4 regions of the Arthrobacter sp. 05T423 genome follow, and region 1 is predicted to be linked to each of the others. Evidence: riboswitches for the same ligand, from Rfam matches in the RefSeq annotation. Region 1 holds a riboswitch; each other region holds the start of a gene.
What was found. Region 1 has a riboswitch for cyclic di-AMP ahead of AC1DFE_RS20935 (C40 family peptidase). Riboswitches for the same ligand answer to the same signal wherever they lie in the genome.

Region 1 (5,537 bases):
CGCCTCGCGGAGGCCATTGCCGCGGACCGTCCCCGGGACGCCCAGCGCGAAGCGCGCCGCCGGCGCCGGGGTCCGTTCCGACAGGTTACGGACTTCGCCTCGGCCAGTGGCGTTGGGCAGAAGGCCGGCGTAGCCCTCGCCGCCACCGGCTTGCTGCTGACCGTTACTGTCCCGGCGACCAGCCCGGTCCTGGCTGCCGGTGACCAGCAGGGAGGGGCGTCCTCATCTGCCGCCTCGCTGGCCCAGCCCAAAGTCTCGGCCGAAGCGGCCGCCAAGATTGACTTCAGCCGCACCTCCGTAGCCACCACTGGTGACCCGGACGGAAAGCTGAAGCAACTCCTGAGTGCCCAGTCGGCCGGCAGCATCAGCCGGTCGGCATCGCTGGGCACCCTGGGAGGTCCGCTGACCACGCTGGTCAAGTCCTCGCCGTTCGGTTACCGGGTCAGCCCGATCACCGGCGGAGCCGGCGAGTTCCACCGCGGCCAGGACTTCGCTGCCCAGTGCGGGACGCAAGTGCTCGCTGCGGCCAGTGGCAAGGTCACCTTCTCGGGCTGGCATCCGTACGGGGGAGGCAACCGCGTGGTGATCGACCACGGCAATGGCCTCGAAACCACGTACAACCACCTGTCGTCCTCCAGCGTTCAGGTTGGACAGAAGGTGACCCGCGGCGAAGTGATTGCCCTCAGCGGGACCACAGGCGCTTCCACCGGCTGCCACCTCCACTTCGAGGTGATGGTCAACGGGGATGTCGTTGACCCCATGGGCTGGCTTTAAGCCAAGTCGATGGAGCACTCTCATTCCTGTGACACGCCGTGACCTGAATGTGACATTCGTTCCGAACTGCTGTACCGTCTAAACCGCGTCAACTTTTCCGAAGTTGACGCTCTTGAGTGGATTGCCTAACTCTGCCACCGCTCAAGGTCCGTTCGCATTACATCGTCTGGCAGGGGCGGGGGAACCAATTTTGGTCTTCGCAAGAAGGCCTTGGGGTTAAGTCGCAAAGCTTCCCAGGAAGCAGAGTGGCCGGGTGACTCCCATCCGAATCCGACAGCTCACCTCGCAGGCATTGGGAGAGGCTACCTTCGTGTCTTCACGCCACAATGCCGCGCGCCACCGCGCGCAAACGGTTCGTATGAACCCATTGGACTCCGTGTCCAAGGCGGTTAGCGCCAATGCCGGCACAGTAGGTCGCCAGGCAGCTGTCATCGCGGCTGCTTCAGGTCTCATCCTGAGCGTTGGCATGCCGGCCAACGCAGCCGACGCCAACATTGGTGTTTCCGCCTCTTCGGAGACCGGAACCCAGGCCGCGCAGCTCGCTGTGACCGCCGCGCCCACCGCCACTGTCTCCTTCGAGCGTCCTGCTGTCACCACCGTGGCAGCCCCGGTCGTCGAAACCGTCGCCGCTCAGTCGAGCGATGACAGCAAGGCGGGCGACGCAGGCCAGACCAGCGACGAGAACGCCGGTGCTGCCAAGGCCGTCACCGCCAAGTCCACCGATGGTGCGGCCTCCGCCGCAGCCGCCGGACTGGCCGCCATCGCGTACACCGGCATCGGTCACCCCTACGTGTGGGGTGGCACCACCCCCGACGGCTGGGACTGCTCCGGCTTCACTCAGTGGGTCTACGCTCAGGCAGGCATCAGCATTCCCCGCGTCAACGCGTGGAACGCCATGAAGCCCACCTCCACGCCTGCTCCCGGCGACCTGGTCATGCAGAACGGCGGCGCCCACGTGGGCATCTACGTCGGCAACGGCATGATGATCAGCGCGCTGAACCCCTCGGACGGCACGCTCCTGCTCCCGGTGACCGCAACGGGCACGTCCGCTTTTTACACCCTTCGCTAAGAATCCCATTCGAGACGGGCCGGCTTACCCCCAAGATGCCGGCGCGTCGATAACCCACGTCCTGCTACCGCGGTCCGTGGAATACGAAAGAGAGAAATTTTAAATGACTACACGTGCGACCATTGCACGCCACCGCGCCGAGGTCACCAAGACCAACTCGCTGGCCGTCATTGCCAAGGCCGTCGGCGACAACGCCGGTGGTGTGGGCCGCCAGGCCGCAGTTATCGCTGCTGCTTCCGGTCTTGTCCTGACCAGCGGCATCGCCGCCAACGCTGCTGAGGCCAACGTTCAGCGCGAATCCGCTCCGGCCTCCACGCTGGAGGTCCAGTCCGCTGCGCCGGCCACCATCTCCGCTGCTTCCAGCATCGCCATCTCCTACGAGAAGCCGGCCGTCTCCACTGCACCGGCTCCCGTCGTCGAGGCCCCCAAGCCTGTTGTCAAGGTCCAGGAATCCACCCCCGCCGTTGACGCTGCACCGGTTGCAGACGCCGCACCGGCAGTTCAGGCCACAGCCGCCGTCGATACTGCTGCCCCGGCAGCGTCGACGACCGCCGCCAGCGGCCGCGGCGCTGCGATTGCAGCTGCTGCCTACGCCCAGCTCGGCGTCTCGCAGGACTGCACCGCCCTGGCCACCAACGCCCTGGCTGCCGTTGGCATCCACTACCACGGCTGGCCGGCAGGTTACCTGTCCCTCGGCCGCACCGTCAGCGCTGCTGAAGCTCGGCCGGGCGACCTCGCCTACTACCAGAACGGCGGCATGGGCCTGGCCCACATCGCTGTTTACGTCGGCAACGGCATGGCCGTCCACGGCGGCTGGAACGGCGGAACCACCGCACTGTTCAGCGTGAACGTCGGCTCCGGCCCGGTCTTCATCCGCGTCGGCGGCTAAGATATCCCAAGCATTACGGAGGACCCCCGCCAACTGGCGGGGGTCCTCTTTTTGCCTTCCCTGCATGACTAATTGGGCGACACACCAGGGCGATGCTTGCGCTCGATTCGCTCATCTGCCTACTGAGTGTTTACTCTTATGGTGTCGATCCATAGCCCGGACATGCAGAGGGCAGCCGGCCCTCGGGCCTCTGCCGGGTGCGGCCGTGAAGAGGTATGTGCATGCGCACTCTCGTTCTTAATGCTGGATATGAACCGCTGGCGGTAGTGACCTTCCGCCGGGCGCTGGTCCTTGTGCTCACCGGAAAGGCAAGCGTGGTGGCCGAAGGCGACGATCCTGTCGTCGGGCCGCAGGACATCATGGGCCGTCCGTCCGTGATTCTCCTCAACCGCTACATCCGCCCCCGGTACAACATGATCACCGCGGTGAGCAGGCGCGGCGTGCTTCGCCGCGACGGCCACCGGTGCGCCTACTGCGGCAAGGCAGCCCACACCATAGATCATGTCCAGCCCAAATCCCGGGGCGGTGCGGACTCCTGGGAGAACCTCGTCGCCGCCTGCCTCCGGTGCAACAACGTCAAGGGTGACCACACGCCCGGTGAAATGGGGTGGAAGCTCCGGTTTGACCCGGCTCCGCCGGTGGGCACCATGTGGCAGATCAAGGAACTGGAGAAGCCCACACCGGCGTGGGATCCGTTCCTGCTTCCCGAAAGAGCAGCCTGACCCCGGCCTGAGCCTCACAGGATTACGCTGGGTGTGTGGACTTTGACGCAATAATCCTGGCCGGCGGCCGCTCCTCGCGACTGGGCGGCACGCCCAAGTCTGCGCTGATGTTCGACGGCGGCACCCTCCTTGAGCGATCACTCGCGGCAGCCGCGGATGCCGGGCACACGGTTGTGGTGGGGCCAGAGACCGGGGGCCTTCCGGGCGGCGTGCTCACCTCCCGTGAGGATCCGCCGTTTGCCGGCCCGGCAGCGGCGATCGCTGCCGGGGTTGCAGCGCTCCGGAGTGCGGGGCCGGCGGACATGGTCCTGGTCCTCGCGTGCGACATGCCGCATGTGGGTGATGCCGTGCGCGTTCTTCGGGACGCCCTCCCGGGCGCGTCCGCCGACGGCGTCATCGCGGCATCGGCGGACGGCCGGCTGCAGCCGCTGGCTGGTTTCTACGGCGCGGCGGCGCTGGCGCGTGCCGTGGGAGAGGCTGCCGCACGCAACGCCCTGGTCCACGGGTCAGTTTTCGCCCTCCTTGCTAGTCTTGACGTGCAGGCTGTGGTTGTCCCCGCCGGCTCCACGGATGACGTGGACACCTGGGATGACGCGGCCGCGTTAGGAGTCGCTGTCCGGGAGCAATGAGCCGCGTTCCGGGCCGCCGTGGATTTGGAGGCAGGCATGAAAAGCCAGGACGAAACACTTGAGGAGTGGTGCCGTCTGCTGCTGCGGGCCTTTGAGCTCGAGGATGTGGACGTGGACATCAACGAGGTGCTGTCCGTCGCGGGAGTGGCTGCGCACTCCGTAGTGCGTCCCGCCGCGCCTCTCACCACCTTCATTGCGGGGCTCGCCGCCGGCCTCGGCTGCGCTTCGGGCCAGGCACCGGACGTGCACGCCATGCAGAAAGCCATGGACGTGGCGCGCACCGTTGCCAAGGCCTACACGGCCAATGAGGCGCAGGCTGCGGCATCGACCCCGGCCGGAGGCACGGCCGGAACATCGGCGCCCAGCGGGACACCGGGGGAATGACCGCAGCGCCCGAGCGCCGCTCTGACGACCTGACCACTTCCGGGGACGCAGCTGCCGCGGACGATGCAACCGTTGCCGGCGACGAACCCGCCGCGACAGACGCAACCGACTCCGACGCCGACTCCGCCGCGACAGCGGAGCCTGACGCGGCAGGGGAACGGGCCGCTGCGGACGAGCCGGATTCGCCGGGGGATCCGGCCACGCCGGCCAGGCATTTGGCGCACACCTGGGAGGAGGCCCGGCAGGCCGCCTTCGACTGTGCTGCCCCGATACCTGCCGCACCTGTGCCGCTGCGCGACGCAGTGGGCCGGACTTTGGCCGCGGACATTACCGCCCGGCAGGACATGCCCCACTACGCGTCGTCCGCCATGGACGGCTGGGCCGTTAACGGAAGCGGGCCGTGGATCCTGGCCGAGCCAGGGCAGCGGCTGGCTCCGCACCAGGCGAGCGTGATCGTCACAGGCGGACTAATTCCGCCAGGCGCCAAGGCAGTGCTGCGCACCGAGAGCGGCGTGATCTCCACGGACGAGGACGGGCTGCCCGTCCTGACGCTGGGAGGTACCGCCCGGCCCGGCGAACCCCGCAACGGCCAGCACATCCGGAAGGCCGCAGAGGAAGCGGCCGCGGGGGATGTTCTGGTGCGGGCGGGTATCGTGCTGAATCCCGCCCATGTGGCACTCGCTGCCCTGGCCGCGTACGACGAGGTGGAGGTCCTCGGCAAGCCGGTGGTGAAGCTGCTGCTGACAGGCTCCGAGGTGGTGGACCACGGATTGCCCGGGCCCGGGCGGGTGCGCGACACCTTCGGACCCCAGCTGGCCGCGGTCGTGGAGATGCTGGGCGGCCTGTGCCGTCAGCAGGCCCGCATCGGGGACGGCTATAGGGAATGGCTGGTGGGCCTCGAGGACTCAGGCATCCCTGAGGCACTAAACCTGCCGGCCGACGTCGTCATCACCACCGGCGGCACGGGCCGCTCCGGAACCGACCATTTCAGGCGTGCCGTGGCTGAACTCGGCGGACGGCTAGTCATCGACGGCGTGGCGATGCGGCCGGGACACCCGGCCGTCCTGGCC
Region 2 (5,537 bases), on a different contig from region 1:
CTCAGGTCCACTCCCGCGGCGAGATTGCCTAGGGCACCGACGAACTGGTTCGGAACGTTCACGAACATGACTCCCATGACTGCAGAGAAGATCCAGACGCCCATCGCCCGCCAGTTCCACCCGCGGTTGAACCAGTACCGGCCACCAACCTGGCGGCGGTTGAAAACCTGGAGGGAGTCGGCGTCGTACCAGCCCCGCCGCGTCACGTACCCGATCATCATCATGATCATCCAGGGCGCGGTACAGGTGATGATGAGCACCGCGAATGTGGAGATGCTCTGCACAATGTTGAAGGCAAAGCGGCCCACAAAGATGAAGACGATGGCGATGGACCCGATGAACAACGTCGCCTGCACGCGGGAGAACCTGGGAAAGACGCTGGAAAAGTCGAGGCCTGTTCCGTAAAGCGCGGTGGTGCCGGTGGACATTCCGCCCACCAGGGCTATGAGGCACACCGGCAGGAAGTACCAGGCAGGGGAAACGGCCAGGAGACCGCCCACATAGTCAGAGTTTTCAAAGAACGCCGGCGCCTCCGTGGCAATGATGGTGGCCGTGACCAGCCCAAAGCCAAACGGCACAAGGGTAGCCACTTGGGCCAGAAAGGCAGCAGCCATGACCTTTCGCTTTGGCGTCTCAGCCGGGATATACCGGGACCAGTCGCCCAAAAACGCGCCGAAGGAGATCGGGTTGGACATGACGATCAGTGCCGATCCTATGAAGGACGGCCAGAACAGTGCGTTAGTAGCACCATCCGCCGCCTGCCCGAACGTCCCGGCGTAGGACGGGTCGAACGAACCCGCGAAGGCAAAGATGCCGAGGAGGAAGAGCAGGGACGCGGCGACCACCGCGATCTTGTTGACCCAAAGCATGAAACGGAACCCATAGATGCACACGGTCAGGATCAGGACAGCAAAGACGCCGTAGGCGAGGCTTAGCGTGACGGCGTTTTGGGGCAGGCCGACCAGGCGATTCGCACCCCCTACCAGCGCGTCCCCTGAACTCCACACGGAAATGGAGAAGAAAGCGAACGCCGTCAGGAGCGACAAGAAGGACCCCACTACGCGGCCGTGCACGCCCAGATGCCCGGACGACGAAACGGCATTGTTCATTCCGTTGGTCGGGCCAAAAACGGCCATCGGGCAAAGTATCAGGCCGCCAACCACGACACCCAGGACCGTGGCCAACAGTGCGTCCTTGAAGGACAGCCCAAAGAGGATGGGAAACGATCCCAGGACCACCGTTGCAAACGTATTTGCGCCGCCGAACACCAGACGGAACAGGTCCAGCGGTTTCGCGGTCCTGTCGACAGCGGGAATCGGTTCGATGCCGTGCTTTTCGACTTCGGTCACGGCAGGGGCTTTGAAATCATTTGTCATGAGATCGCCTTCGGGCTAACGGGCGTCGGAGAAAGATGCTCGTGAACGGCCAGCACGCCGCCAGACTCGGTCCTGGTGAAAATGATGGTCTCCCTCTCGTGAAGGGTCTCTTTGGTGCCGGCAACGTCGATGACGGTCTCGACATCGTGGCTGAAAACGGCGCAAGGGCCGGCGACCTGGATCTGCGCGTTCGAACTTGCGCAGTCTGAGACCCGCCAGCCATCCTCAAGCCAGTTCTGCCACAGGGCGCGGTACTCCCCGCGCGAAGTAAGGCGGTTCGGTTCGGTATAGAAGACGAAGGTCGCGTCAGGTGCGAAACAGTCGAAGTACTCGTCTGTGTCGGTTGCCGCGAAGGCGGTCATCAGCCTCTTCGCTGCTGCCTCAACCTCGGCGGTGGTGATTAGGTCCACGGGAACTCACTCTCGGCGTTGCGTGCAAATTGTCAGCCGTGACGTGTCCCAGCTCACATCCGGTCAGGTTGCCAGTTAACCCGACAGAGTATCCTCCAGTCAACAATTGTTGCTTGCAAGTTACTTTTGTTGCGGACATTCAGCTGCACATAGCCACCTAACGCAGCAGCGGCAGGTGCCGATGCACCCGCCGCTGTTGCGTTATTCCGTTTCGCCGGTTCGGCATTCGCCGTTAGGCACCTACCCGCAGTTAGGCGTTCACCCGCACATACGTGGAGCCGGTGAGCCAGGAGGCCGGGTGCACGATGGTTTCGTTGACGCCGTTCATACCGCTGCTGATGGCCTGCCCGCCGCCGATGTAAACGCCGACGTGCCCGGCGCTGATCATCAGGTCGCCGGGTTGCGGGGCGGAGACGGGTGTTCCGTACTGGTAGAACTGCGCGGGCGCGAGATCACCGACGGACTTGCCGACGGAGCGCAGTGCCTGTTCCACCAGGACGGTGCAATCCTGGGTGGCGCCGAGCTGCGCCCGGGCGGAGGCCACAATGGCGCCGCCGACGCCGCTGGCCGACTGGGTGGCAGCCGCTACCGGAGTGGTTGCTGCTGCGGGCGTTATCGACGCGGAGGCGTTGTATATTCCCATGCCGGTGGGCTCCTGGACGGCCGGGGCTGCGGGCGCAGCAGGAGCCGCAGGGACTGCGGGAGTTGCCGGTACCGCGGGAACTGCAGCTGCGCCCGGCCCCGGGATGAAGATCTGGTCGCCGGGGTAAATGACCGAGGCCAGGGACAGGCCGTTCTCTGCGAGTAGTGCATCGAGGCTGACGCCATGGCGTGCTGCGATGGCACCAAGGGTGTCGCCGGGCACTACGGTGTGCGACGCGCCGGCAACAGCAGATCCTCCGCTTGCCGGGGCGGCCAGCGCCTGGCCAGCGACGGACTGGGCAGTAGCCGCCGGGGCAGTAGCGGCCTGGGCAGCGGCGCTGTCCGGCGTCTCGGGCGCATACGCGCCTGCGTGGGCCGGTGCCCCCGCGCCGAAGAGGAGTCCGGAAGCAACGGCGGCGGCGGCCGCCGGCTTGGCAACCGAGGCGGCGTTGGACTTGAAGGAATACGACAGCCCCTGCAGGGCGATGGACGTCGTGGGGGTAGCGCGATGGCGCGCGGCGGTGGACTTACGTGACATGGTTGATGTGCCTCTCCCATGCCTGCGGGGTGAGCTGTCGGGTTCGGATGGGAGTCACCCGGTCCTGCCCGCCCGTGAGCGGAGCGTCTGGACTTAACCCCAAGGTCTTGGCGTGCAAGGCCGGTAGAAAAGTGGTTCCCCCGTCCCTGCCTGTTGGTCATTGCGAACGGATCCCGGTCAGCGGCAGGGCTCGGCATTCTGCCCGGGAATGCCCTGAGCGGAACCAGGGCACCGGCCGAGGCTATCGCACTCATGCACCAAAAGTCACATTTCGGTAACGGCCGGCGCTTAGGGTGCGGTCAGGAAAGGGGTGCGGAATGCCCCACCTTACAGGGCCTTCACCGCCCCGAGCACCTTCGTCAGGGACTCCTTCGCATCGCCGAACAGCAGGGTGGTCTGCGGCTCGAACATGAGGTCGTTCTCGATCCCGGCGAACCCGGGACGCATGGACCGCTTGAGGAACACCACCTGGCGCGCGTCGGCCACCTCAAGGATCGGCATTCCGTAAATCGGGGAACCGGAGGTGGTCTTCGCGGCGGGATTCACGACGTCGTTCGCGCCCACCACCAGCGCGACGTCGGCGGTGCGGAACTCGGAATTGATCTCGCCCATTTCCTTGAGCGATTCGTAGGGCACATTGGCCTCGGCGAGCAGCACGTTCATGTGCCCGGGCATGCGGCCTGCCACGGGATGAATGGCGAAATCCACGCGGGTGCCCCGGGATTCCAGGGCCTGCGCCAGCTCTGCCGCCGTGTGCTGTCCTTGCGCCACAGCCAGGCCGTAGCCGGGAACGATGATCACGCGCTGCGCGTAGCCCAGCAGCACCGCCACGTCCTCCGGACTGGACGAGCGGACCGGACGGTCGCTCACGGCGGTGGATCCCGCCGTCGAGCCTCCCCGGAACGCGCCGAACAGGATGCCGGCCACGCTGCGGCCCATGGCCGCCGCCATCGCCCGCGTGAGGATGGTGCCCGATGCCCCCACCAGCGTGCCCGCCACCACCAGGAGCACGTTCCCCAGCACCAGGCCGGACGCCGCAACCGCCAGGCCGGTGAACGCGTTGAGCAGCGAGATGACGATCGGCACATCGGCGCCGCCCACCGGCAGCACCAGCAGCACGCCTGCCACCAGGCCCAGCAGCAGGAGCAGCAGCGCCAAAATCAGCGACCCGCCCAGCACGACGGCGGCCGCGGCACCGACGGCGGCGAGCAGCACCGCCCCCATGAGTACCGGCAGCCCGGGGAACACCACCGGGCGCGTGGTCATGAGCTCCTGCAGTTTCGCGAATGTCACGGCGGAGCCGGCAAAGGACACCGCCCCGACAAGCAGGGTAAAGACGACGGCGACACGCACCCAGGCGTCCTCGGCGTGCGGCAGTTCCAGCAGAGCCACGAGGGCGGCGGCGCCGCCGCCCACACCGTTGAACAGCGCCACGAGCTGCGGCATCTGGGTCATCTTGACGCGCCTGGCCACCGGGGCTGCCACGCCGGAGCCGACGACAATGGCGCCGAGGATCAGGGGGACGTTGTCCAGCCGGGTGGAGAAAAAGACGGTGACGACGGCGACCAGCGCTCCGAAGGCGCCGATCAGGTTGCCGCGGCGGGCGGTCCGCGGGGAGTTGAGGCCCTTCAGCGCGAGGATGAAGAAGACGGCGGCCGCCAGGTAGAGGAGCGCGGTGACGTTGGGGTCGAGGAGAGTCACCGTGCTGTCTCCTTGCTGCCGGCCGGCTTGGTCTCGGTCTCGTGTGCCGGCCTATCCGGCTTGCGGCCGCGGAACATCTCCAGCATGCGGTCCGTCACCACAAAGCCGCCCACCAGGTTCGCGGTGGCAAGAACAACCGCCAGCAGCGCCACCGCAAGTACCCAGGGGTGCGTGGCCTGGCCGGCAACGATGATGGCGCCCACCAGGATGATCCCGTGAATGGCGTTCGCGCCGGACATCAGCGGCGTGTGCAGCGTGCTGGAAACCTTCGACACCACTTCGAAGCCGACAAACACCGCAAGCACGGTGATGGTCAGCACGCTGATACCGTCCATCAGACCACCCCTTCGTTTTCCGACGCTTTCTCCGGCCCGTTCTCCAATTCGTCGGCGAGTTCGTTCTCCGCCTCGTCGCCGAGTTGGTCCCCTGATGTGCCGGCTGAAGCGCCGGCAGATGCGTCTCCCGGCGCGTCCGCTCCGGCGAGCGACGCAAGAGCCTCCGCCGTCGGCGGGTGCCGCACCACGCCGTCGTGCGTCAGGCAGGCACCTGCTACCACGTCGTCGTCGAAGTCCGGGGCCACCGTCCCGTCCCTGGTCATCAGGGCCAGCAGGTTGGCGACGTTCTTCGCGTACAGCCGGGAGGCATCTGTGGACATGGCCGACGGCGCGTCCTTAAGGCCGACGACGGTGACCGTCCCCTTTCCGTCGGCAGTGGGGATGTGGACGTCCCGGCCGGGAACGGACCCCTCGACGTTGCCGCCGGACTCCGCTGCGAGGTCTACGACGACTGATCCGGGGCGCATGCCCTGCACCATTTCACGGGTCACCAGGAGCGGGGCATGCCGCCCGGGGACGGCCGCCGTCGTGATCA
Region 3 (5,537 bases), on a different contig from region 1:
CAGCAGGTCTGGGCCAATCCGCTGGGCAACGTCCTGCTGGTGTCCGGCGCTGCCGGGGTGTGGGCCGGGGCGCGCTCCCTGCGGAACCTGAGGCACAACCTGTGGCTGTCCGTTGCACTGCCGGTCCTCGCCGGCGCCGCGGCGGCTCTCGACAGTCCGGGATCCAATACCTGGGCAGGCGGTGGCGTCTTCCTGGCGTCGATGGCCGTGCTCATCGGCCTGGCGTCGCACGAGCTGTGGCGGCTGGAACCCGGCTACTCCCGGGTGAGGATCCCCATGGCCATCGCGGCGGGCGGGGTGGCCTTCTTCTACCTGTGCCGTCTGGCGGTGTTCCTCATCGAAGGGCCAGACGGTCCCGTCTTTGCCACCTATTTCGGATCGGCGGTGACCACCATGGTCACCATGGTGCTGCTGGTGGTGGTGTCCTTCAGCATGGCGGGCCTGAGCACCGAGCAGCAGACACGGGCGCTGCGGACGGTCGCTACCCAGGACGGGCTCACGGGCCTTCTCAACCGCGGCGCCTTCCTGGAAGCAGCGGCCGAAGAGCTGGACCGCAGCAAGGCCGCCAACAGCGGAGGCTCACTGATCCTGGCGGACCTGGACCACTTCAAGTCGGTCAACGACACCTTCGGCCATGCGGCCGGTGATCTTGCGCTCCAGGCCTTTGCCGAGGCGTGCGGCGCGTCGGCCCGGTCCACGGACCTTGCCGGGCGCTACGGGGGTGAGGAGTTCATCCTCCTGCTCCCCGGTGCCGGCCCGAAGAGCGCGGAAATCATCGCGGCCGAAATCAGCAGGAGGCTGGCGGAACAGCACATTCCGGAGTTGCTGCGGATGCCGACCGTCAGCTACGGCATTTCCATCTACAACGCGGAAACCGCCGACCTCGACGAAGTGATCGCCGCTGCCGACGTCGCGCTGTATGAAGCGAAGTCACAGGGGCGGAACCGCACGGTCAGGGGCTAAACGGGTCGGTGGTTGTCTGTCCCTGCTGCCGGCAGGCACCGGATCCGGAATGCATGGGGGACAAGCCGGATCCGGCGATCCTGACTCGCAGCCGGAGACTGCGGTCTTTCATCAGGCATAGCCAGTGTGTTCCGCCATCCTTGGAGAAAGGTGGGGGCACCTTGGGATAGCCGTGTTCCGCCGCCCCCAAGGCAGCGGAACACGGCGGTTTGTTTAGCCCTGCTTAGGCCGCGCGCACGAAGGTGACGGGGCCCGTGGCGGTGAGCCAGGACAGCGGGTGGGCCATGGTGGCGTTGATGCCGTTCATGCCGCCGCTGACGACCTTGCCGCCGCCGGCGTAGATGGCCACGTGGCCGGACTGGACCACCATGTCGCCGGGCTGCGGGGTGGAGACGACCTTGCCGTAGCTCAGGAACTGCATCGGCGCGAGGTCACCCACATGGATTCCGGCGGCGCCGAGGGCCTTTTCCACCATGGCGGTGCAGTCCTGCGTGATGCCGATCTGGGCGTAGGCTGACGCCAGCATCGCGGCGTTGACGCCCGCCGCCGCCTTCACGGGCGTCTTCGGGGCGGGAGCCGCGGCCTTGACTGTGATCTTCGGTGCGGGTGCGGCCGGCGCAGCTGCAGCCTTGGGAGCCGCGGCAGGTGCCACGGGTGCGGCGGCAGGTGCCGCTGCCTTCTTCGCGGCCGGCTTGACGGCAGGCTTTGCGAAGACGGGCGCTGCCGCCACGGGAGCCGGCGCCGACTTGACCGCGGGGCGTTCGAACTCGATCTTGACGCTGGAGGCAGCGTTCAGGGGTACCTGAGTCTGGTTGGCCGTCACAGCGGCGGCCGGAGCCTTCGTCTGCTGGGCCGGAGCGTTGGCGGCATTGGCTGCGACGCTGCCGGTGAAGGCGAGGCCGGATGCTGCAAGGATGGCCGCAGCACGGCGGCCAGAAATAAAGCGGAACGACATGAAGAAGCCTCTCCCGGTGCCTGCGAGGTGAGCTGTCGGATTCGGATGGGAGGCACCCGGCCGCTGTCCTGAGCGTGGTCAGGAACTGCGCGGCTTCACCCCAAGGCCCGCTTCAAGCGGGCCGAAAAGTGGTTTCCCCGTCTCTGCCGGACATGGGTAATCGAATGGTTCCTCGGGCTGCGGCAGAGTTAGGCAATCAGCGCGGGAGTGCCTCCTCGGTGAAAAAGGCACGTTTTCCACCGTACGGGAGGCTTCGCCCAATGTCACATTAAGGTAACGGGGCCGTGTCGTTCATGTCCCGTTGGCCCACGTCATGTATGGAATTAGGCATTGATTGGTGTGTCGAACCTCACTCTCCTGTCTCTAGCCTGCCAGCACTCTATTTCTTGGTCTGGCGGTAGCGCTCGATCTGCCTCAGCCGCCGCAGGAGGCTGTCGCGCCGCGGGTGGGGGACGGCGTCGGGCGCCTCTGCGGTGAGGTCGATGTGCTTAGTGCCGTACTGCCACAGCAGGAGGTCATCCAGCAGGCGGTCCGGGCCGGGGGAGTAGCGGTGGTCAAGGGCCCTGCGGACCTCGGTGATCCGGTTGGCGCTGAGTAGTCCAGCGAGTTGGACGGTCTGCTTGAGTCCGTGGGCCGCCAGGAGTTCGGCCGCCCATCCCCAGTCATCATCTACTTTCCGGTCCACATGGGGGAGCAGGGCGCGCCAGACATCGCGGATGCGGTTGGGCGTGAGCTGCGCCGCGCCCTCGCCCTCCATGTCCCAGTAGCTGCGGACCTCCTCGTACCGTTCGTGCAGGTCGGCGAAGGCGGTCTCCACGGTCTCCAGCATGGCGGCGGTGGCCGTGAACTGGCGGTCGAAGTGCGGCGTCCACGCCCGCGGGTCCTCGGCCTTGAACCGGATGTCGTGCTCGATCTCGCTCCAGGCGTGCGCGAACACGGTGCGGATCTGGCATTCGAAGAAGTAGCTGCCGTTGGGCTGGACCTCGGGGTTGAAGACCTGCTGGTAGTTCTTCACCACGTCGTTCTGGATGGTGCGCAGGATCAGGTGCCGGCTGGAATAACCGTAGGTTCCGGATTCGATGGAGCCGATGTCCTTTTCGCGGTCCCCCCGGCAGTCGAAGAGGTGCCGCTGGCGTTTGATCAGGTTGGCCACCATGGCATTTTCAGCCGGCAGCTTGGTGATGACGCGGACGCCCACCATGTCGTTGAGGGTGCGGAACGGGTCCGGGAATTTCAGCAGCCGCTGCCCGCCCTCTTCCAGCGGTTCGTCGGTCCGGGAGATCTTTTCCCGGAAGGAGTCCACCGATTTGGTCCGGCCGGTCACGAACAGCGGGGTGACCTCGGTGTCCTTGAGCATGCTCCGCAGTATCTGCATGGTCTCCCGGGTGACCAGCTTCAGGGCAGGCCGGACGCGCTCATAGAGTTCCACGTTTTCCTGCACGGAGTCGCGCTGAGTGACGTCCAGGCGATCCCAGTTGCTTGCCATGCCTCCAAACTATCAAGACGGTGCGCAGCAGCGCCGGTGACACCCGCGCCACTGCAGCCCCTTCCGCCCCACGGAAGCGGCGTCCCTGTAGGCTCGGCACATGGCTGTTGTGCGCCGTCGTGCCCTGCAACCCCGGATGCCGGGAACACGGGAGGCGGCAAGGAGGGGCCCGGCGCCCTGTCCGAAGGATCCAAGGAGGATGCAGTGAAGCGGCAGAAGTACCACTACGGTGAGCACCCCAGCCAATGGGGCGAGCTCTTCCTGCCGGAAACACCCGCTGCTCGCAACGGCAAGCCGCCTTCCCCGCGCGGCATCGTAGTGGTGATCCACGGAGGCTACTGGCGCTCGCAGTACGGCGCCGAGCTGGGTGAGCCGGTGGCGAAAGACCTTGCGGCGCACGGCATCGTGGCCTGGAACCTGGAGTACCGGCGGGCGGGTGACGGCGGCGGCTGGCCGCGGACATTTGAGGATGTCCTCGCCGGTATCGACAAGCTCCGTGAGGTGGCCGGCGAGCACGACCTTGACCTGAACCGCGTGGTGGCGCTGGGGCACTCGGCCGGCGGACACCTGGCCGTCTGGGCAGCCGGAAGGGACCGGCTTGCCGCACTTGGTACGGCGGACGCCGACCGGCAGGTCGCCAGGAACCTGAACGGTGAGGCCGTCCACCTGACCGGCGTGGTCAGCCAGTCCGGGCTGCTCAACCTCGCGCAGGCGGAATGGCTAGACCTCAGCAACGGCGCCGTCAGCAACTTACTGGGCGGATCTGCCGAAAGGTACCCCAAGCGCCACAAATACGCCGACCCGATGAGTGCCGTCCCGCTCGCCATCCCGGTCTACGCGGTTCACGGGCTCGAGGACGACACCGTGCCGGTGAGCCAGTCCGAGGCCTACGCCACGGCCGCCCGCGCAGCCGGAGCCCCGGTCCAGGTGGTCAAGGTCCCCGGCGACCATTTCGCGCTGATCGACCCGAAGGCACCGTCCTACCGGAAATGCCGTGAGCTGGTGCAGGAGCTGCTGCAGCTCTAGGCGTCCGCCTGGACGGGGAACTCCTCCGACGTCCGTTCGTTGCACTGGTGTGGGCTGAGCCGGGACATGCACTCCGGCGGTAAGTATGCTTATCATCAACCGCGAACACTGCAGCCGTCACAACGGAGGGACCTTGCCTTGTCTGATCTCACTGCCATCGCCCCGATCTGCACGCTTACGCCGCCGCCGGAACCCTCCAGCAGCGAACTCATGGCCGCCCGTACCCGGCCGATGAGTAGGGCTCAGCCGATGAGCAGGATGCAGCCGCCGGGGAGCGGCCGGGAGGCCCTGCGCCCCGCGATGCGGACGCCGGTTGCTCGTGGCACCGGCATGGGGGACTCTTGTAGTTGGGGGATAGTCAGCACATTTCGATCATGGGTTTCACTAGGAGATACACATGGGTGAGCCCGGTAGGAAGCGGACGGCGTGATCCGGCTCCGCAAATTGGCGCGCGCCGCGTCTGTCCTGACAACTCCCCTCGCCCCGGAGGATATCCTCGCGCTTTTTGACCCGGTGTTCTCGGCCCGGCAGCTGCGCGGCGTGGTCACCAAGGTTGTCCCCGAGACAGCGGATTCAGCCACGATCCATTTCCGGCCCGGCCGCGGCTGGAAGGCCCATAAGGCCGGCCAGTGGGCGCGGATCGGCGTGGAGCTCGACGGCGTCCGGCACTGGCGTTCCTATTCTCTGAGTGCCCCGGCAGGCGAGGATCCCGCCATCACCGTGAGCGACATGGGTGCCGTGTCCGGTGTCCTGGTCCGCAACACCCGGCCAGGCGACGTCCTGTTCCTGGCGCCCCCGCAGGGCGACTTTGTGCTCCCCGAACACCCCCGGCCGCTCCTGATGCTCACCGCCGGCAGCGGCATCACCCCCGTGATGTCCATGGTCCGCACGCTCGTGCCGCACCGTCCCGACGCCGATGTGGTGCTGATCCATTCCGCCCGCAGGCCGGAGGACAGCATTTTCCGCGAGGAACTGTCCGAGCTCGCGGACCAGTTTCCCAACTTCCGCGTCAACCACTGGTACACGGGGGAAGGCGGCCGGGTGGACTTCGGCACGGCCGCCGCACTGGACACCCTGTGCCCCGACTGGCGCCGCCGCGCCGCCTAC
Region 4 (5,537 bases), on a different contig from region 1:
GGGGTGGTGAAAGTTAGGCGTGCATTCGACAACAGCGCATGTCGGCAGCAGCGGATGTGCTGGGCCAATATTCTGCGGCTGCAGGTGCTGTTGAGTTCTTGTTCACATTTGAAAGTGTGCAACGTAACAATGAAAACTTGCAAGTAACAATGGACGCGACTGTCCGCATGCTGAGACAAACGGCCTGTTTGTGTGATAAATCACAGTTTCGCCGGCGGCCAATTTTTTGATTTATTTTCCTAACCGGACGGTCGGAAGCCTACTCCAGCAGAATGCTGTTCGATTTTTCGGTGAATTTGCGCTGAATATTCAATGACATCCGAATTGCCGGAAACCTGCAGCCGCGATTCGCCGCTTGTCCAGCTATGCCGGAGTCCGGACGATGAATTTCTTGCTCAGGCTCGGGCTGCACCTTCGGTCATTCCAGCAGAACCAGAGCAGCAGCGCCTGGTTGCGCTGGGCACTGCTACTCCCGCAGCAATCAGCTGGACTGGCTGGATCCGCTGTTACTGCAACTGTCAGGTCGCCGGTCGCCGGTTGCCGGCTGCTGGCGCCTCTGCAGCATGTTGCCCACCGCCGTGTCGTCGCTGAGCGCATAGGTGCGGGTGAAACCGTCGGCACTCTTCACCGTGACCGAACCGGAGGAGACCTCGGAAACCGTGCCGAGCTGGGCCACCTTGGTGACATACGCCCCGTTCTGCTCGATGACGTACTCCGAATGGACCGCCGAAGAAACGCCGCTGCCCATGCCGCCGAGTCCGTTGGTCGCGAAGTCGCCTCCATGCTCGGGCACCGTTCCGCTGCCCGGGGCCTGCATGCCGCCGGGGCCTCCCAGCGACCCGCCGTCCTGCGGCAGGCCGCCCTGCGTACCGCCCTGGCTCAAACCGCCCTGTGTGCCGCCCTGGGCCAGGCCGCCCTGGGCACCGGCGGCCGTTCCGCCGGCGGCAGCAGCGTTGCTGCCCAGTCCGTACACGGTGGCTCCGGCACCCGCCGCCAGAACCGTCGCCGCGCCGGCCACAACCAGGCCGCGCTTTATGGTCCAGGGGTTGCCGCCTGCTGCCAAGCCAGCTGCTTTTCCTGCCGACGGCGGCCCTCCCCAGCCCCCTACCGCGGCGCCGTCCGCGGGTGCCCGGGCTGCGACTGCGCCCCGGCCGGCCGGCTCAGTTGCGGGTTCCGGCGGCCGGTCATCGGAAGGGCGGTCATCGGAAAATATGGCGCCTGCTGACCGGGGGTCCACTGCACAAGGGGAAGCTGCGGGAGCAGCGTTGGTGGGGCCGGGCGTCGGCGCTCCCCAGCCAACGCCCCAGCCGGGAGAGGTCTCCGGCGCCGGGGGGCAGGGGTGTGGTTTCTGGAACAGGGGCGTGCTGCTGTCCGCTCATTTGCGGTCTCCTTAGGGGATGCGGAAGTGTCCGTTCCAGAGTGGGAAGCCTTCCTGTGCGTGGCCTGTGCGGCGCAAGAGCCATGCCTGTGACCTGAAAAATGAGTACACGTGGCCTTTCAGCTCGTTAGGCTGGGATTCACAGCTGGCGCACAGGGATGCCAAAGCGCCTGCTAAACACCAGAACGGAGAGTTGTCACATGGCCACTTCGCACTCCATGACAAACAACCTTCCCCAGCTGACCCACCCGGACGGATCCCCCATCCGCGCCCTTGTGGTCGACGACGAGCCGAGCCTCTCCGAGCTCATGAGCATGGGCCTGCGCATGGCCGGCTGGTCGGCGGCTGTCGCTGCCGACGGCCCCGAGGCCGTGAAGCTCGCCAAGGAGTTCCGCCCTGACGTGCTGGTGCTTGATGTGATGCTTCCCGGGTTCGACGGCGTGGAGCTTCTGGGCAGGATCCGTGCCTTCGCGCCGGAGGTCCCGGCCCTGTTCCTCACCGCCAAGGACGCAGTACAGGACCGCATCGTGGGCCTCGCCGCGGGCGGCGACGACTACGTCACCAAGCCCTTCAGCATGGAGGAGGTCCTGCTGCGGTTGCACCGGCTGGTCCAGCGCTCCGGCGTCGCCGCCATGGATTCCGCCGAGCTCGTGGTGGGCGACCTCGTCCTGAACCTCGACACGCGTGAAGTCACCCGCGCCGGTGACGAGCTGCAACTGACAGCCACCCAGTTCGAGCTGCTCCGCTACCTCATGGAAAACCCCAAGCGCGTGGTCAGCAAGGCCCAGATCCTGGACCGGGTGTGGAACTACGACTTTGGCGGCCAGGCCAATATCGTCGAACTGTACATTTCCTACCTGCGCAAGAAGGTGGATGCCGTGCACGCGCCGATGATCCACACGGTCCGCGGCGCGGGCTATGTCATCAAGCCGGCCGAGTAGGCCGTGGCAAAACTTTCCGGTGCCACCCCTACCCAGCGCAGAAGCTGGGTGAAGCCGGACACGTGGCACCTCCGCACCCGGCTTGTCCTCGTTGCCATGGCGCTCCTGGTGGCCATTTGCGGCGCGATTGGCCTGTTCAGCTACGCCTCGATGGACTCCTATTTGACCCAGCAGCTGGACAAGCAGCTCACGGAGGCGGCCCACCGCTCCAGCGAGTTCGGCCGGCCGCCGCTCGGCAACCCGGGCACCAAGCCCGATCCCCTGGGGGCACGCGGCCAGCGGGTGGGCACTGTAACCGCCCGGATCGAGGACGGCACCGTCATCAGCGCCGGTTTCATTGCAACCGACGCCACCGTCGCCTCGCTGTCCGCCCGGGATGACCAGGTCCTCCTGGAGCTCCGCCGCGACGGTGTGCCCGTTGAACGCACGCTGTCCTCGGGCACGTACCGGCTTGTGGCCGCCCAAGCGCCTTACGGAGACGTCATCGTCACCGGGCTCCCGCTCGCGGAAAAGCAGAACACCCTGACGTCGCTCCTTTGGACGATCACCATCGTCTCGCTGGGCGGACTCGTACTGATCGGCCTGGCAGGGACGGTGCTCATCCGCCGCACCATGAAACCGCTGGAGCAGCTCTCCGAGGTAGCCACCCAGGTTTCGCGCCTGCCGCTGGACGCCGGTGAGGTTGCACTCGCCGTCCGCGTCCCGCCGTCGAACGCCCATCCCGGAACCGAAGTGGGCAGCGTGGGGCACGCCCTGAACCAGATGCTGGACAACGTCTCCAACGCGCTGGAAGCGCGGCAGGAAAGCGAAATGAAGGTGCGGCAATTCGTGGCGGACGCCTCGCACGAGCTCCGGACGCCGCTCACGGCCATCCGCGGCTACACCGAGCTGATGCGCATGACCGAAAAGTTCACTCCGGACGGCCAGCGATCCCTCGCACGCGTGCAGAGCCAATCCGAGCGCATGACCGCCCTGGTGGAGGACCTCCTGCTGCTCGCCCGGCTCGACGAGGGCCAGCCCCTCAAGGTCAGCGACGTGGACCTGACGCAACTGGTGATTGAGACCGTCAGCGACGAAAAAGTCATGGCGCCGGACCGGGCCTGGCACCTCGATCTTCCCGAGGAACCCGTATCGGTTCGGGGCGACGCCTCGCAGCTGCACCAGGTGTTGGTCAACCTGCTCTCGAATGCGCGCAAACACACACCGCCCGGGACCACGGTGACCACCGGCGTCATGCGCTCAGCGGACGGCAGTGCTGTGATTACAGTCACGGACGACGGCGCCGGCATCCCTCCCGAATTCGTGGACAAGGTCTTCGCGCGCTTCGCCCGCGCGGACGCGTCACGTGCGACGCCGTTGCCGGCGCCCCTGGCGCCTGCAACCGCAGCGGCGAAAGGCCCTGCCCGCGGCGGCGCAAGCGCAGGAACGGCCCTGCAAACCCCGGCCTCGCAGGGGGAACCGGGGATTGCCTCCGCAGAGGGAACCAGTGGCTTGGGCCTGTCCATTGTGCAGTCCATAGTGGAGGCGCATGGCGGCACGGTGGAGGTCACCTCCCGGCCCGGACGGACAGAGTTCGCCGTCCGGCTGCCCGCGCAAGGCGCCGCGCCGTTGTCGTGATGCCCGTTACCTAAATGTGACTTAATCAGAAGCCTCCTGTACCGTCGATATGGTGCGGCCGCCACTAGGACCGCATCTCCGGATTGACGCCCAGCTCTGCCGCTTCCCGGATTCCGCTAGATCAGGCAGAGGCGGGGGAACCAGAGTCCCGGGCTTTTCGCATCAGCCCTTGGGGTGAAGCCGACACGTGAATTTTCCGTGCGGCCGGATGACCTCATCCGAACCCGACAGCTAACTCCGCAGGTGTTGAGAGGCAATCCACCATGTCTGAATTTAAGGCTCAGGCGCGCCCTGAACGCGCCTCCCATAAGTCTGGCCGCACGACTTCACGCGACAGCATTTCCCGGCACCGCGCCGAGCCGGCCCGTCCTACGACTGCATTGGGCCGCTTCACTGCAAGCCTTCCGTCCTTTGGGCGCCGGGCAGCCGTCCTGACCACTGCCGCCGCCGTGCTCCTTGGCGTCGGTGCCGCAGGCCACGCGGCCGACCAGGCCGCGCCTTCCGCCGCCGCGACGGCGGCGGCCACAGCCGACGCCGGACAGGCGCTGAACTTCGACAAGACGCTGATCTCCGCCTTCCCGGCCCCGGCCGGGGCGACCATCGCCCCGCAGTCTGCCACCAAGGCCGCGCCGAAGGTTGCAGCCAAGACCGCCGCACCCAAGGCAGCCGCCAAGGCCGCTCCGAAGGCGGCGGTGGCGAAGGCGGCTCCCGTTGCCAAGGCCGCCCCGGTTGCCAAGGCCAGGGTTGCCGCCAAGGTTGCCCCCGCGAAGGCCGCGGCGCCCGTTGCCCTGAATGATCCTGCCGGCGCGCAGGCCTACGCGGCCAGCAAGCTGGGCTCCTTCGGCTGGTCCGCTGACCAGATGCAGTGCCTGCACCGGCTCTGGACCAAGGAATCGGAATGGCGCACCACGGCCACCAACGCCAGCAGCGGCGCCTACGGCATCGTCCAGTCCCTGCCCGCCGAAAAGATGGCGACCGCCGGGGCGGACTACCGCACCAACTACCGCACCCAGATCAACTGGGGCCTGGACTACATCAAGGAGCGCTACGACTCCCCGTGCGGCGCGCTGAACTGGCACCTCGCCCACAACTGGTACTGACAGGTTGCCGCAGCCGAACCGGCTGACGGCGCGCATTTCTGCACCGCTTAAGGGTGCCCGGGGCCCCGGATCCGCCAGGATCCGGGGCCCTTCGGCGTCCCGGCACCATCTGCGCCCGGCAAAGTGGTGCAGAAATGCGGCGCAACTCCGAAAGGACGCTGCTTGGTTCCGGCGGCCGGCGAGCGCCGATTTAACTTCCACAGCCCCTGCACAGCTTCGCCCTAAAACCCTCATAACAGCGGCCGCCACTGTTGATGCATGACCATCACCGACCAGGCCTCCGGAACCCAGCCGCACCCACCGCTGCACACCCCGCCGTACGTGCTCCACGGAGCCCACGCGGCCGGACAACCCCCGGTGCACGCGCCCCTGAGGCACCCCCGGCGGTCGCCCATCGACACCTCCGTCGCGGTACCGGTCCTGGACGTCACCATCCCGGTCTACAACGAGGAACGCGACCTGGAGGAGTGCCTACGCCGGCTCCACGCCTACCTGCGCGGC

Region 2: it holds a riboswitch for cyclic di-AMP, as region 1 does, so the genes downstream of both, AC1DFE_RS03400 (LysM peptidoglycan-binding domain-containing protein) here and AC1DFE_RS20935 (C40 family peptidase) in region 1, are expected to answer to the same signal.
Region 3: it holds a riboswitch for cyclic di-AMP, as region 1 does, so the genes downstream of both, AC1DFE_RS20635 (NlpC/P60 family protein) here and AC1DFE_RS20935 (C40 family peptidase) in region 1, are expected to answer to the same signal.
Region 4: it holds a riboswitch for cyclic di-AMP, as region 1 does, so the genes downstream of both, AC1DFE_RS03875 (aggregation-promoting factor C-terminal-like domain-containing protein) here and AC1DFE_RS20935 (C40 family peptidase) in region 1, are expected to answer to the same signal.

Annotation. Positions count from the first base shown of each region.
Region 1 is NZ_JBFTLC010000038.1:23,209-28,745, forward strand. Features, by position in the region: gene AC1DFE_RS20930 (M23 family metallopeptidase) at 1-774, shown strand, start outside; cyclic di-AMP (ydaO/yuaA leader) riboswitch at 911-1,080, shown strand; gene AC1DFE_RS20935 (C40 family peptidase) at 1,133-1,843, shown strand; gene AC1DFE_RS20940 (NlpC/P60 family protein) at 1,947-2,732, shown strand; gene AC1DFE_RS20945 (HNH endonuclease) at 2,954-3,454, shown strand; gene mobA (molybdenum cofactor guanylyltransferase) at 3,490-4,083, shown strand; gene AC1DFE_RS20955 (DUF6457 domain-containing protein) at 4,120-4,467, shown strand; gene AC1DFE_RS20960 (molybdopterin molybdotransferase MoeA) at 4,464-5,537, shown strand, end outside.
Region 2 is NZ_JBFTLC010000002.1:154,025-159,561, reverse strand. Features, by position in the region: gene AC1DFE_RS03410 (purine-cytosine permease family protein) at 1-1,376, opposite strand, end outside; gene AC1DFE_RS03405 (YybH family protein) at 1,373-1,786, opposite strand; gene AC1DFE_RS03400 (LysM peptidoglycan-binding domain-containing protein) at 2,037-2,966, opposite strand; cyclic di-AMP (ydaO/yuaA leader) riboswitch at 2,971-3,136, opposite strand; gene AC1DFE_RS03395 (NAD(P)(+) transhydrogenase (Re/Si-specific) subunit beta) at 3,294-4,667, opposite strand; gene AC1DFE_RS03390 (NAD(P) transhydrogenase subunit alpha part 2) at 4,664-5,002, opposite strand; gene AC1DFE_RS03385 (Re/Si-specific NAD(P)(+) transhydrogenase subunit alpha) at 5,002-5,537, opposite strand, start outside.
Region 3 is NZ_JBFTLC010000037.1:8,618-14,154, reverse strand. Features, by position in the region: gene AC1DFE_RS20640 (GGDEF domain-containing protein) at 1-963, shown strand, start outside; gene AC1DFE_RS20635 (NlpC/P60 family protein) at 1,187-1,918, opposite strand; cyclic di-AMP (ydaO/yuaA leader) riboswitch at 1,922-2,087, opposite strand; gene AC1DFE_RS20630 (GTP pyrophosphokinase) at 2,298-3,404, opposite strand; gene AC1DFE_RS20625 (alpha/beta hydrolase) at 3,609-4,430, shown strand; gene AC1DFE_RS20620 (ferredoxin reductase) at 4,857-5,537, shown strand, end outside.
Region 4 is NZ_JBFTLC010000003.1:10,304-15,840, forward strand. Features, by position in the region: gene AC1DFE_RS03860 (hypothetical protein) at 482-1,063, opposite strand; gene AC1DFE_RS03865 (response regulator transcription factor) at 1,579-2,319, shown strand; gene AC1DFE_RS03870 (sensor histidine kinase) at 2,323-3,936, shown strand; cyclic di-AMP (ydaO/yuaA leader) riboswitch at 4,031-4,194, shown strand; gene AC1DFE_RS03875 (aggregation-promoting factor C-terminal-like domain-containing protein) at 4,200-5,036, shown strand; gene AC1DFE_RS03880 (bifunctional glycosyltransferase family 2/GtrA family protein) at 5,295-5,537, shown strand, end outside.